2 regions of the Streptomyces sp. NPDC021212 genome follow, and region 2 is predicted to be linked to the other one. Evidence: riboswitches for the same ligand, from Rfam matches in the RefSeq annotation. Region 2 holds a riboswitch; the other holds the start of a gene.
What was found. A riboswitch is a leader RNA that binds a small molecule or an ion and turns the genes downstream of it on or off. The one in region 2 is predicted to bind cobalamin.
Positions count from the first base shown of each region.

Region 1: linked by a shared signal. The riboswitch ahead of ACH4SI_RS28265 (cobalamin biosynthesis protein) and the one ahead of ACH4SI_RS09995 (ribonucleoside-diphosphate reductase subunit alpha) in region 2 are both predicted to bind cobalamin.

Region 1 covers NZ_JBIRPZ010000011.1:64,792-72,141, reverse strand. Annotated here, with positions in the region: gene ACH4SI_RS28275 (putative cobaltochelatase) at 1-1,912, opposite strand, end outside; gene ACH4SI_RS28270 (cobyric acid synthase) at 1,971-3,563, opposite strand; gene ACH4SI_RS28265 (cobalamin biosynthesis protein) at 3,560-4,534, opposite strand; cobalamin riboswitch at 4,676-4,816, opposite strand; gene ACH4SI_RS28260 (hypothetical protein) at 4,995-5,225, opposite strand; gene ACH4SI_RS28255 (anion permease) at 5,241-6,506, opposite strand; gene ACH4SI_RS28250 (class II aldolase/adducin family protein) at 6,758-7,350, shown strand, end outside.
Region 2 covers NZ_JBIRPZ010000003.1:386,296-393,645, reverse strand. Annotated here, with positions in the region: gene ACH4SI_RS10015 (FGGY-family carbohydrate kinase) at 1-171, opposite strand, end outside; gene ACH4SI_RS10010 (DeoR/GlpR family DNA-binding transcription regulator) at 219-998, opposite strand; gene ACH4SI_RS10005 (histidine phosphatase family protein) at 995-1,627, opposite strand; gene ACH4SI_RS10000 (FGGY family carbohydrate kinase) at 1,754-3,223, shown strand; cobalamin riboswitch at 3,332-3,472, shown strand; gene ACH4SI_RS09995 (ribonucleoside-diphosphate reductase subunit alpha) at 3,599-5,995, shown strand; gene ACH4SI_RS09990 (ribonucleotide-diphosphate reductase subunit beta) at 6,013-7,044, shown strand; gene def (peptide deformylase) at 7,106-7,350, opposite strand, start outside.

The DNA of each region.
Region 1 (7,350 bases), on a different contig from region 2:
CCTTCTTGGCCTCGGTGGCCCGCCCGTCGGTCACCACGACCAGCAGCGGACGGCGCGAAGGGTCGCGCAGCCGCTCCACCCGCAGCACCTCGCGGGCCTTCAGCAGCCCCGCCGCCAGCGGGGTGCGGCCGCCGGTCGGCAGCTGCTCCAGCCGGGCGGCGGCCGTGTCCACCGACGAGGTGGGCGGCAGCGCCAGCTCCGCGTCCGCCCCCCGGAAGGTGATCAGGCCGACCTTGTCCCGCCGCTGATAGGCGTCCAGCAGCAGCGACAGCACCGCGCCCTTAATCGCGCCCATGCGCTTGCGGGCGGCCATCGACCCCGACGCGTCCACGACGAACAGCACGAGATTGCCCTCCCGGCCCTCGCGCACCGCCTCCCGCAGATCGTCCCGGCGCACCAGCAGCCCCGGCCCGCGCCGCCCGCGGATGTGCTGATGCGGGGCGGCGGCCCGTACCGTCGCCGCCAGGTGAAGCGAGGTCAGCGTCCCCTGGGGGCGGCGCGCACCCGCGGTGCGGCCGTGCGCGGTGCGGGCCCGCGACCGCCGCCCGGCCGCGCCTTCGCCGAGCCCCGGCACGTCCAGCCGCCGGGTCCGGAACGGCTCCGCGGCGCCCACGGCCGCCCGCTCGCCGCCGCTGCCACCGGGCCCGCCGTCGTCTGCCCGGGGCTCCGACTCCTCGGGCGCGGCGTCGGCGGACGACTCGGGTTCGGCCGACCGCTGCTCGGGGATGGACGGTTCGGGCGCGCCCGGCGGCGCCTGCTCCTGCCCGCCGTCCTGCGGGCGGCCACCGCCGGGCCCGTCGGGGCCGTCGCCGCCGTCGGAACCCCCGCCCTCGCCCGGCCCGTCGGGGTCGTCGTCGGGATCGTCGCCCGGACCAGAGGGTTCCGGCTCCGGCTCCTCGTCCTCGAACTGCCGCAGCACCTCGTCCAGCTTGTCCTCGTCCAGCCCCGGCGCGTCGAACGGCGCCCGCCGCCGCCGGTGGGGGAGCGACAGCAGCGCCGCCTGCCGTACGTCCTCGGTGCGTACGTCCGTCCGGCCCGCCCAGGCGGCCAGCGCCGTCGCCGTACGCGCGGTCACGATGTCCGCGCGCATCCCGTCCACCTCGAACGCCGCGCACACCGCCGCGATCTGCCGCAGCGCGCGGTCGCCCAGCCGGACGGCGGGCAGCAGCGCGCGCGCCGCCGCTATGCGGTCCCGCAGCTCGCCCTCCTCGCGCGCCCAGCGCGCGGCGAACCGGGCAGGGTCCTCGTCGTACGCCAGCCTCCGGCGCACCACCTCGACCCGCTCCTCGGTGTCCCGCGACGCGGTGACCTCGACGGTGAGCCCGAAGCGGTCCAGCAACTGCGGCCGCAGCTCGCCCTCTTCCGGGTTCATGGTGCCCACCAGCAGGAAGCGCGCGGCGTGCCGTACGGAGACGCCCTCGCGCTCCACATAGGAGGCGCCCATGGCGGCCGCGTCGAGCAGCAGGTCGATCAGGTGGTCGTGCAGCAGGTTGACCTCGTCGACGTACAGCACCCCGCGGTGCGCGTCCGCGAGCAGCCCCGGCTCGAACGCCTTGACCCCGTCCGACAGCGCCCGCTCGATGTCGAGCGACCCGACGAGGCGGTCCTCGGAGGCGCCGACCGGCAGCTCCACCATCCGCGCGGGGCGCGCGTCCCCGGGTGCGGTCTCGTGCGGCCCGTCCGGGCAGCCGGGGTCGGGCGCGGCCGGATCGCACGAGAAGCGGCACCCGGGAACGACCTCGACCGGCGGCAGCAGCGTGGACAGCGCGCGTACGGCCGTCGACTTGGCCGTGCCCTTCTCGCCGCGCACCAGCACCCCGCCCACGGCGGGGGAGACGGCGTTGAGGAGCAGGGCGAGCCGCATGTCGTCCATTCCGACGACCGCGGTGAACGGGTAGGCAGCGGTGGTCATGCTTCGGTACCTCCTACGGTACGTGCGCGATCGGTGCGTGCGGACTCGCGTCTCGTGCTCAAACCGTTCCTCCCGGCGCCCCGGGCGGCACGAAGGGCAGCCCGTCCGGTACGCCGCCCTCGATGAGCCTCAGCAGCGCGTCCGTGTCCGCGTGCTCCTCGATCAGATCGCCCAGCCGGTCCAGTTGCTCCTCGCGCAGCTCCCCGAAGCGGGTGTCCGGCGCGGGCACGAACGCCCGGCCCGCCGCCTGCGCGACCCGCCGCAGGAAGGCGCGGCGGAAGCCGTCGCTCTCCAGCGAGCCGTGCCAGTGGGTGCCCCACACCGGGCCCACCCGGCAGCCGTCCAGGAAGGCTTCGTCGCCCCCGTCGCGCAGTTCGGCGACGCCGTGGTGGATCTCGTAGCCCTCCACCCGCTCGCCCAGCGCCTCGCCCACCGGCCGGGCCAGGGTCTTGTCCGTGGCGAAGCGGACCCGTACGGGCAGCAGCCCGAGGCCCGCGACCGTTCCGGCCTTCGACTCGACCTCGTCCTCGATGCGTTCCCCGAGCGCCTGGAAGCCGCCGCAGATGCCGAGCACCGGCCGCCCCTCCGCGGCCCGCCGCCGAATCGCGTCGGCGAGACCGCGCTCGCGCAGCCACTCCAGCGCCTTCACGGTGCCCCGGGTGCCCGGCAGCACCACCAGATCGGCGTCCGCCAGCTCCTCCGGGCGGTCCACGAAGCGCACGACCACGCCCGGCTCGGCGGCCAGCGCGTCCACGTCGGTGAAGTTGGACATCAGCGGTACGGCGGCCACCGCGACCCGCAGCACGTCCGCGCCGTGCGGCGGCGCGACGACGCTCTCGCGCACCGCGCCGCGCAGCGAGACGCGCAGCCCGTCCTCCTCGTCGATGCCGAGGCCGTGCGCGTACGGCAGGACGCCGACGGTCGGTCGGCCGGTGAGGTCGCGCAGCATGTCGAGGCCGGGTTCCAGCAGGCTCACATCGCCGCGGAACTTGTTCACCACATAGGCGGCGACATGCCGCTGGTCCTCGCGGGACAGCAGCGCGGTCGTGCCGAAGAAGGACGCGAAGACGCCGCCGCGGTCGATGTCCCCGACCACGACGACCGGCAGCCCCGCGGCCCGGGCCAGACCCAGGTTGACGATGTCGGTGCGGCGCAGATTGATCTCGGCCGGGCTGCCCGCGCCTTCGCAGATCACCGCGTCGTGCGTGCGCCGCAGCTCGCCCAGGCAGTCGGTGACGGTCTCCAGCAGCCCTTCGCGCCACTGCGCGTGCTGCTTTCCCTCGGGGGACACTGTGCCCGACAGCGGCTTCGCCTCGGGCCCAGACCCCCCGTAATACCCACGCGCGCTCATCTCGCCCACCGGCTTGCCGAGCAGCACCACCTGGCTGCTGCGGTCGCTGCCCGGCTTCAGCAGGACCGGGTTCATCAGGGCGCTCGGTTCGACGCGCGCGGCGGCGGCCTGCATGGCCTGCGCCCGCCCGATCTCGGCGCCGTCCCGGGTGACGAAGGAGTTGAGCGACATGTTCTGCGCCTTGAACGGGGCGACCCGGAGCCCTTTGCGCGCCAGCCAGCGGCATATGCCCGCCGTGACGACGCTCTTACCGGCGTCCGAGGTCGTCCCCGCGATGAGCAGTCCGCCCCCCAGGGTCATCGGTTCACCTTTTCCTGATCGGGTTCCTGATCGGCTCCGGAGCGAGCCACGACGGTGGTGAGCAGCGCGAGCGCGGACACCCGCCGCGAGAGGCGGATCGCCCGCGGAATGTCGGCCACCGCCACGGGACGGCCGCCCGGATTCAGCACGGGGCGGTGCTCGACCCGGCCCCCGTACGCCAGCGTCCCGCCCAGCCGGACCCCCAGCGCGCCCGCGAACGCCGCCTCCACCGGGCCCGCGTTGGGGCTCGGGTGGCGTCCGCCGTCGCGGCGCCAGGCGCGCCACGCGCCGCGCGGGTCGGGCCCGGCGAGGGCGGCCAGGGCCGCGGTGAGACGGGCGCCGGGCCAGCCCGCGACGTCGTCCAGCCGGGCCGCCGCCCAGCCGAACCGGCGGTAGCGGGCCGACTTGTGGCCCACCATGGCGTCCAGGGTGTTGACGGCGCGGAAGCCGACGAGCCCCGGCACCCCGGCCACAGCCCCCCACACCAGCGCGCCCACCACCGCGTCCGAGGTGTTTTCGGCCACCGACTCGACGACCGCCCGCGCGATCTGCTGCTCGTCCAGCGCCTGCGGATCGCGTCCGCACAGATGCGGCAGCCGCTCCCGTGCGGCGTCGACGTCCCCGGCGGCCAGCGCGTCGCCGATGGCCCGGGCCTCCCGTACCAGCGAGGTGCCGCCCAGTACGGCCCAGGTGGCGGCGGCGGTCAGCGCGGCGTCGGCCGTACGGCGGGGCCTCGCGGCGGTGCGTACGGTACGCGCCAGCAGCGCGGCAGCGGCGGCCGCGCCGCCCGCGCACAGCGCGGTGTGCAGGGCCCCGGAACCGCGGTGGTCGCGCCACAGCCGCCGCTCGACGGCCGCGGCGGCGCGCCCGAACGCGGCCACCGGATGACCGCGGCGCGGATCGCCCGTGGCGAGATCGCCGAGGAAGCCGAGAGCGGCGCCGCACGCGTACGAGGCGTGGTCGGCACGCATCCCTCAGACCGCCGTCACGCCTCTGCGGCGGGGACCGCCGCCGAGCATGCGGACAGGTGGAGCTGACGGCGTGGCAGTGCCGGGCATGGCGGTATGTCCTCACTCAGGGTCCGCGCCCTGGCTCGACGTGACCGGCGGTGAGAGTCTCCTGGCTCCCGGATCCGCGGCTCTCCCGGTCTTCCAGCCTTCCTCGCGTACGGACGGCCGTGACCCCTTGCGGTGGGGGAGAGCGCTCCCCGGTGACAGTGGCGGGACCGCGCCGGATTCTCACCGGCTTCCTCTCCTGCCGCCGTTTGGCTCGGGAAGTCCACCATGGGGCGCGAATGGCCGTCAACTCGCATTTGACCTGCGATGCCAGAGTGTGCCGAGGCCCACAGGCCCCCGCCGGGCCACGCAGGGGAACGGCCGCGGGGCGGCGGGCGCCGATCGGCACCCACCGCCCCGCGGCCGTTCCGCGGCTTCAGGCCACGATCAGATAGATGCCGTACGCCACCATCGCGGCGCACAGCGCGAAACAGGCGTACGCGCCGGTGCGTGCGACCGGGGACGCGCCGCCCGCGGTGGCCTGGGGCTGCGGCTGAGCTGTACGGGAGGTGCCGATGATGCCCAGGGTGAAGACCCCTACGACGCCGACCGTCACCGCGAGGCTGACGCCGAAGACCTGGCCGAGGGCCGCCCAGTCGATGTGCATTGCGTGTGCTCCCTGTCAGCTGGTGGAACCGGTCCCCGCGGTGGCGGGGGTCGGTGCGGATTCGGACTCGGACGAGGCGTCGGAGCCGTCGGCGGCCGACGCGGCCTTTCCGGCGGGCGGCGGGGCCACCGACCGCACGGCGGCGGTGACGACGCCGACCGGCTCGGTGGGCTCCACGCTCGGCGCGTTGACGTTGCTCGCGTCCACCGGCTTGCGGCGCGAGAGCACCCAGATGACGCCGCAGCCCAGCACCGCGAGGACGGCGACCGCGGCGATGCCCCCGTTGCCCTGCCCGGCCAGCAGCGCCGCGCCGCCGGCCACCAGACCGGCGGCCGGGAGGGTCAGCACCCAGGCGGCGACCATGCGGCCCGCGGTCGACCAGCGCACCACCCCGCCCTTGCGGCCGACGCCCGCACCCATGACGGCGCCCGAGCAGACCTGCGTGGTGGACAGCGCGAAGCCGATGTGGGAGGAGGCCAGGATGACGGTCGCGGCGCCGGTCTGGGCGGCGAAGCCCTGCGGCGGCTGGATGTCGGTGATGCCCTTGCCCATGGTGCGGATGATGCGCCAGCCGCCCAGGTAGGTGCCGAGGGCGATCGCGAGGCCGGCGGAGACGATCACCCACATGGGCGGGTCGGAGTCGGGCGCGATGACGCCGCCCGTGACCAGCGCGAGGGTGATGACGCCCATCGTCTTCTGCGCGTCGTTGGTGCCGTGGGCCAGGGAGACCAGGGCGGCCGAGGCGATCTGCCCGGCGCGGTAGCCCTTCGCGGTGTCCGCCTCGGCCCGGTTGTGGGCCAGCCGGTAGGTGAGCCGGGTGGCGGCCACCGTGGCGATGCCCGCCACGACCGGCGCGGCCACGGCAGGGATGAGGACCTTCATGACGATCGCGTCGCTGTTGACCCCGTCCATGCCGACGGAGACGACGGTGGCGCCGATGAGGCCGCCGAAGAGGGCGTGCGAGGAGCTGGACGGGAGACCGGCCAGCCAGGTCACCAGATTCCAGAGGATCGCGCCGACCAGCCCTGCGAAGATCACTTCGGGCTTGATGCCGGAGCCCTCGTCGATGATTCCGCCGGAGATGGTCTTGGCGACCTCCACGGAGAGGAAGGCGCCGACGAGGTTGAGGACGGCCGACATCGCCACCGCGACCCGGGGACCGAGTGCTCCGGTGGAGATCGTGGTGGCCATCGCGTTGGCCGTGTCGTGGAAGCCGTTCGTGAAGTCGAACACCAAGGCCGTGACGATCACGATCCCGATGAGAAGCGTGATGTGTTCCATACACCCGGTCAATCAGTTCGGAGGGCGGTCATTGCCACGGTGAACGTAAGGAAACTGGGTGAACGGGAGATGAACTGAGGCGGGCGTCACGGTGACGCGGGGGCGCGGGTGGGAGAACGGCTGGTTTTCGACCGTACTCCCTTTCGTCATGGGCGATTTGACGGCCGTACATCCACCTGAAGTAGCCGACTGAAGTACCCGGCTCGCGCCGGCGCCCGTATGGAAGGATCGTCGCCCGGAGGTGAGGGCCCGTGACGGAGCCGCGAGCGGCGCGACGGCCGCAGCCGAGGCTGACCCAGCCCCTGCGGCAGGCCTGGACGCATGTGGTGCGGACGGCCCGCAGAACCACCGCCGACGGGCTCGTCGTCGGCACCTCGGGCAATGTGTCGGCCCGGGTCGGCGACACCGTCCTGGTGACCCCGAGCGGCGTCCCGTACGACCGGCTCGGCCCGCGCGACGCGGTCGGCGTCGACCTCGACGGCCGGCAGGTGCTGGGCACGCTCGCGCCGACCAGCGAGCTGCCCATGCACCTTGCCGTCTACCGTCACACGGAAGACGCCGCGGCCATCGTCCACACCCATGCCGTTCACGCCACCGCCGTCTCCACGCTGGTGGACGAACTCCCCGCGATCCACTACATGACCGCCGCCCTCGGCGGGCCGGTCCGGGTCGCCGACTACGCGCTGTACGGCACCGACGAATTGGCCGAAAACATGCTGCACGCGCTGCGCGACCGCTCCGGCTGTCTGCTGCGCAACCACGGCACCGTCGTATACGGCGCGACGCTGGACCAGGCGTACGACCGCACCGCCCAGCTCGAATGGATGTGCCAGGTCTGGCTGGC
Region 2 (7,350 bases):
CGTGGCGTCCTGTTCGCTGCGGCCGCCCACGCCCCGGCGCGGGGGCGGGAGTTCCGCGCCGCCCCGCGCCCGTACGCGCCCGTGTGCGTCGGCGCACACCACCCGCACCGCCGCCGTGGCGATGTCGATCCCCGCGACGACCTCGGTGACGGCCTCGGCCCGGTCGGACATCACGTATCCCGTCCCTCACGCGTGGAGTTAAGTTAACACTGGCGACGTTAAAAAGAGGTGGGCGCGATCCTCACGTCCGTACGCTCCCGCCACTCCCCGACCAGCCGGGCGTCCGCCGCGCCGTCCACCACCAGATGGTCGAAGTCGGCCAGCGGGCGCAGCCGGTGCAGCGCCGTGCGCCGGGTCTTGGACGCGTCCATCAGCAGCGCCGTGCGGGCGGCGGCGGCGAGCATGGCGCGCTTGACCAGCACCACGTCCTGCTCCTGGTGGTACGTGGTCGCCGCGTCCATGGCCGAGGTGCTGACCAGCGCGAGGTCCACCGCCAGCGCCGCGATCGCGTCCGCGCACGGCACGCCGAGGAAGGAGTCATGGGTGTGCGAGTACTCCCCGCCGAGCCCGATGAGCCGGATCCGGGGCACCCCGGCGAAGACCTCGATCACCCGCCGGGCGTTGGTCACCACCGTCAGCGGGGCGGACTCCACCAGCAGCGGGGCGAGCGCGAGGACGGTCGTGGAGTCGTCCAGCATCACCGACATCCCGGGCTCGACCAGCTCCGCCGCGGTGGCGGCCACCGCCTCCTTCTCGGCCCGGTGGGCGCCCATCCGGTAGGCCAGACTGGACTCGAAGACCGACGTGGGCAGGGCCGAGACCCCGCCCCGGAACTTGCGCAGCACGCCGAGCCGGGCCAGCTCGTCCAGGTCCCGGTGCACGGTCATCAGGCTGACCCCGGTGAGGTCGGCCAGCTCCGCCGCGGTGGCGGTGGAGTGCGCGAGGACGTATTCGGTGATGGTCTGTCTGCGGGTGTCCTGGGAGCGGACCGTGGTCATGGGCGGGGACCTCCTGAAGCTCCATCGGTGGGCACGTTCAGGGAGCGCAGCGCCGTGCGGTCGCCGTCGATCCCGATCTCGGTCACCGCCCCGTTGTCCAGCCGGGGGAAGACCGTGCGGTAGCGGCCGACGGGGATGCCGAGCAGGGTGCACAGCGCGGTCCGCAGCAGGGTGTTGTGCGCCACGACCAGCACCGTGCGGTCCGGATGCGCGGCGGCCAGCCGGCGCAGGGCGGCGACCGCCCGGGCCGCGGCCTCACCGGGGCGCTCCGACCCGGGGAAGGCGCCCGCCTCGGGGTCGGCGCGGAACGCCCGGACGGCCGCCGGGTCCTCCGCCTCCATCTCGGCGAGGGTGCGGCCCTCGCCCCAGCCGAAGTCCATCTCGCGCAGGTCCTCGACGACTTCGGGGACCAGGGACAGCGCGATGGCGGCCGGTTCGGCGGTGTGCCGCGCGCGGCTCAGCGGGGAGCAGGCCATCGCGTCGATCCGGCGCCCCCGCACCCAGTGGGCGAGGGCCCGCGCCTGCCGGTGACCGCGCTCGGTCAGCGCGATGTCCGAGATCCCGGCGTACCGGTTCTCCGCGTGCCACACGGTCTCTCCGTGGCGTACGAGCAGCAGTCGGGCGGTCATCCGGGTTCTCCCCTGCGTCAACCATCGCCTGGACGCTGACGTCCGGGCCATTGCCTGATCACGTCGTGAATGTTAAATCTAGCATCCCTCGTGTGATGGGGCACCGGTTCCGAAGGGCGGCAGGGCATGCGCGTGATCATCGGAGTGGACGTCGGCACCTCCGTCACCAAGGCCGTGGCCTTCGGCCGCGACGGGGTCGCGCTCGCCTCCGCGGCCCGCCCCAGCACGTTGGACCGCCTCCCCGGCGGCCGGGTCGAACAGGACCTGGAGGAGGTACTGCGCACGGTCGCCGAGGTGGTGCGCGAGGTGGCCGCGGCGCTCCCCGGCCCGCCCGTCGCGCTCGCGCTCACCGGCCAGGGCGACGGGCTGTGGCTGCGGGACGAGGCGGGCCGGGCGGTGCGCCCGCCGATCTCCTGGCTGGACGGCCGGGCAGGCGACACCATCGCCCGCTGGCGCGCCGACGGCACGCTCGCCGCCCTCTACGCCCTCACCGGCTCCGGGCTGTTCCCGGGCTGCCATGCCCCGCTGCTGCGATGGCTGGCCGAGCACGAGCCGGAGACCCTGGAGCGGGCGGCGGTCGCGGGCTACTGCGTGGACGCGGTGGCCCAGCGGCTGACCGGTGTCATCGCCGTGGACGCCTCCGACGCCTCCCTGCCGTTCCTGGACGTCACCACCCGCACCTATGTGACCGGCGCCCTGGAGCCGTGCGGACTGGCCGGCCACGCCCGGCTGCTGCCCCCGCCCGCGCCGCCCGGCACCGTCCTCGCGCTGGACGACGAGGGGGCCCGGCTGACCGGGCTGCCGCCCGGACTGCCCGTCGTCTCCGGCCCGTACGACCTTCCGGCGTGCGCCATCGGCAGCGGGGTGCGGGACGTGGGCGACGGGCTGCTCATCGTCGGCACCACGCTGGCCTGCCAGGTGCTCACCGACCGCGCGACGGTGGACCCCTCGGCCGATCCGGCCGGGATGTGGCTGTGCACCCCCGACCCGGACCGCTGGCTGCGCGCGATGCCCGCGATGGTCGGCACCGCCGCCCTGGAGTGGGTGCTCGATCTCACAGGGGCGACCACCGCCGCCCTGGACACCCTGCTCGACGGGAGCCCGCCGGGCGCGAACGGCGTGACGGCGCTGCCCTTCCTGTCCGGCGCCGGGGAACGCGCGCCGTTCGTGGAGCCCGCCGCTCAGGGGCGGTTGGACGGTCTCACGCTCGCCACCACCCGCGCCGACACCGTACGGGCCGTGTGCGAGGCCATCGCCTACGCGGCCCGCCACTGCCTGGAGGCGGCCGGGCTCTCGGGGCGGCTCGCGCTGTGCGGCGGAGGCGTGCGTTCCGCCGCGTGGACGGAGATTTTCGCGAACGTCATGGGCCGCCCGGTGGCCGTTCCGGACGAGCCGGAGGTCGGCGCGCGGGGCGCGGTGGCGGTCGCCTGGCGGTCGCTCGGCGACCCCGTGGACGCGTCCCACTGGCGCGCCGCGTCCCGTACCGTCGAGCCGCGGAGCGAGCTTCGCGGCGCGTACGAGGACGGCTACGCCGGCTACCGCGACCGCCTCGCCCGTGCCCTGGACGAATGGCGGACGAGCGGTCCGGGAAGCTAGTTTTCCGGGGTCGGCCGCATGGATTCCGGCGCTGCCGAGACCCGGCGCAACTAGCACATACATACGAATCCCCCCAGCTGACGACACAACATCTGGGGGCGCGTACGCAGCGCGACACAAGATGTATGCTCGTGCTCGCTGTCGCCGCAGGGGAATCCGGTGCGAATCCGGAACTGTCCCGCAACGGTGTACGTGTGCGCTTTCGCGTATCCGTGAGTCCGATGACCTGCCGACGGCCGTCTGCATACGTCCGGGCCTCGCGGGGTGGGTCGATGGACGCTGCGTGGTGTGCCGTGAAGCGCAATCGGCATGCCCGTAAGCGGCCATCGCGCACCGCCCTCGCAGGCCCCCAGCCGAGCGAGGGAGAACACTTCAGTGACCATCGCGCCCGCCGACCCGGTCTCAGAGGCAGCCGACACTCCGGCAGCGGCCGACGCCCCCGGGACCGCCCTGCTGCGGACCCTGACCGCGCTCACCGCCGATCTGCCCGCCACCGACCCCGGCAAGGTCGCGGCCGCCGCCCTGCGCGGCCGCCATCCCGGTTCGGACGAAACGGAGTTGCGCTCCCTGGCGACCGAGGCGGCGGCCGGACTCATCGGCGAGGAGCCGGAGTACTCCAGGCTCGCCGCGCGGCTGCTGACCCGCGCGATCGCCGAAGAGGCGGCCGGGCAGGGCGCGGACTCCTTCACCGCCTCCGTCGCCGTGGGCCACGGCGAGGGCCTGATCGCCGACTCCACCGCCGAGTTCGTGACGACCCACGCCGCCCGGCTGGACGCGCTGGTCGACCAGGCGCTGGCCGACGGGGCCGACGACCGCTTCGGTTACTTCGGGCTGCGCACCCTGCACAGCCGCTATCTGCTGCGCCACCCGATCACCCGTCAGGTGATCGAGACCCCGCAGCACTTCCTGCTGCGCGTGGCCTGCGGGCTCGCCGAGGACCTGTCGGAGCGGGCGCTGGGCGACGTCGCCGAGCTGTACCGGATGACGAGCACGCTGTCGTACCTGCCCAGCTCCCCCACGCTGTTCAACTCCGGCACCCGCCACCCGCAGATGTCGTCCTGCTATCTGCTGGACTCGCCGCTGGACGAGCTGGACTCGATCTACAACCGCTACCACCAGGTGGCGCGGCTGTCGAAGCACGCGGGCGGCATCGGTCTGTCGTACTCCCGCATCCGCGCCCGCGGTTCGCTCATCCGCGGCACCAACGGGCACTCCAACGGCATCGTGCCGTTCCTGCGCACGCTCGACGCCTCGGTGGCGGCCGTCAACCAGGGCGGCCGGCGCAAGGGCGCGGCCTGCGTCTACCTGGAGACGTGGCACGCGGACATCGAGGAGTTCCTGGAGCTGCGGGACAACACGGGCGAAGAGGCCCGCCGCACCCACAACCTCAACATCGCGCACTGGATCCCGGACGAGTTCATGCGCCGCGTCGAGGCGGACGCCGACTGGTCGCTGTTCTCGCCGGTGGACGCGCCCGAGCTGGTGGACCTGTGGGGCGAGGAGTTCGACGCCGCGTACCGCCGCTTCGAGGCCGAGGGGCGGGCGCTCAAGCAGGTCCCGGCGCGCCAGCTGTACGCCCGGATGATGCGCACCCTCGCGCAGACCGGCAACGGCTGGATGACGTTCAAGGACGCCGCCAACCGCACCGCCAACCAGACCGCCGAGCCGGGCCGGGTCGTCCACTCCTCCAACCTGTGCACCGAGATCCTGGAGGTCACCGACGACGGCGAGACCGCCGTCTGCAACCTCGGCTCGGTCAACCTCGCCGCCCACCTCGGGGAGAACGGTGAGATGGACTGGGAGCGGCTGGACCGCACCGTCCGCACCGCCGTGACCTTCCTCGACCGCGTGGTGGACATCAACTTCTACCCCACCGACGAGGCCGGGGCCTCCAACTCCCGCTGGCGGCCGGTCGGTCTGGGCCTGATGGGCCTCCAGGACGTCTTCTTCCGGCTGCGGCTCCCGTTCGACTCGCCCGAGGCACAGGCGCTCTCCACCCGGATCTCCGAGCGCATCATGCTCGCCGCGTACGAGGCGTCCTGCGACCTCGCCGAGCGCCACGGCCCGCACCCGGCCTGGGCCGAGACCCGCACCGCGCGCGGTGTGCTCCACCCGGACCACTACGCCGACGCGCGGGCCACCTGGCCCGAGCGCTGGGAGGCGCTGCGCCGGCGGATGGCCACGACCGGCATGCGGAACTCGCTGCTGCTGGCGATCGCGCCGACCGCCACCATCGCCTCCATCGCGGGCGTGTACGAGTGCATCGAGCCGCAGGTCTCCAACCTCTTCAAGCGCGAAACGCTCAGCGGTGAGTTCCTCCAGGTCAACTCCTACCTGGTGAACGACCTGAAGAAGCTCGGCGTATGGGACGCCCAGACCCGTGACGCGCTGCGCGAGGCCAACGGCTCGGTCCAGGACCTCTCCTGGGTGCCGAGCGACGTACGGGACCTGTACCGCACCGCGTGGGAGGTCCCGCAGCGCGCCCTGATCGACATGGCGGCGGCCCGTACCCCGTACCTCGACCAGAGCCAGTCGCTGAACCTCTTCATGGCGGCGCCGACCATCGGCAAGCTCAGCTCGATGTACGCGTACGCCTGGAAGCGCGGCATCAAGACCACCTACTACCTGCGCTCCCGCCCGGCGACCCGGATCGCCCAGAGCGCCCGCGGGGGCGCCGCCACGGCCACCGTCCCCGCGCCGGCGACGCCCGCCGAGGACGACGCGGTCGCCTGCTCCCTGGAAAACCCCGAGTCCTGCGAGGCCTGCCAGTAATGCCCACCGCATCCGAGATGACCACCGTGAACACCGCGCCGGGCCACACCAAGAACCTGCTCGACCCCGGGTTCGAGCTGACCCTGCGGCCGATGCGGTACCCGCAGTTCTACGACCGCTACCGGGACGCGATCAAGAACACCTGGACCGTGGAGGAGGTCGACCTCCACTCGGACGTCGCCGACCTCGCCAAGCTCTCCCCCGGTGAGCAGCACCTCATCGGCCGCTTGGTCGCGTTCTTCGCCACCGGCGACTCGATCGTCTCCAACAACCTGGTGCTGACGCTCTACAAGCACATCAACTCCCCCGAGGCGCGGCTGTACCTCTCGCGGCAGCTCTTCGAGGAGGCCGTGCACGTCCAGTTCTATCTGACCCTGCTGGACACCTACCTCCCCGACCCGGACGACCGGGCGGCGGCCTTCGCGGCGGTCGAGAACATCCCCTCCATCCGGGAGAAGGCGGAGTTCTGCTTCCGCTGGATGGACTCGGTGGAGAAGATCGACCGCCTGGAGTCCAAGGCCGATCGCCGCCGCTTCCTGCTCAACCTGATCTGCTTCGCGGCGTGCATCGAGGGCCTCTTCTTCTACGGCGCCTTCGCCTACGTCTACTGGTTCCGCTCCCGCGGCCTGCTGCACGGCCTGGCGACCGGCACCAACTGGGTGTTCCGCGACGAGTCCATGCACATGGAGTTCGCCTTCTCGGTCGTGGACACCGTCCGCGAGGAGGAGCCCGACCTCTTCGACGACGAGCTGGAGCAGCAGGTCACCGACATGCTGAAGGAGGCCGTCGAGGCGGAGCTGCAGTTCGCCCACGACCTGTGCGGCGACGGCCTGCCGGGCATGAACACCGAGTCCATGCGCGCCTACCTGGAATGCGTGGCCGACCAGCGCCTGGCGCGCCTCGGCTTCCCCGCGGTCTTCGGCTCGGAGAACCCGTTCTCCTTCATGGAGCTTCAGGACGTCCAGGAGCTGACCAACTTCTTCGAACGCCGCGCCTCGGCCTACCAGGTCGCGGTCGAGGGCTCGGTCTCCTTCGACGACGACTTCTGAGCCTCACCTGTGCCAGAGGGCCGGACCCCTCGGGGTCCGGCCCTCTGGCATGACGGCACACTCAGTCGTTCGGCACCGTCTCGTAGCGCGCGGTGCCCTCGGCCATCTGCCGGAGGACGTCCTTGCGGTCGCGCTTGGAGAGGCGGTCGATGTAGAGGTAGCCGTAGAGGTGGTCCGTCTCGTGCTGGAGGCAGCGGGCGAAGTAGCCGGTGCCGCGCACGGCGATCGGGTTGCCCTCTGCGTCCTGACCGCGCACCACCGCGTAGTCCGGGCGGGCCAGCTCGCAGTAGGCGGTGGGGACCGACA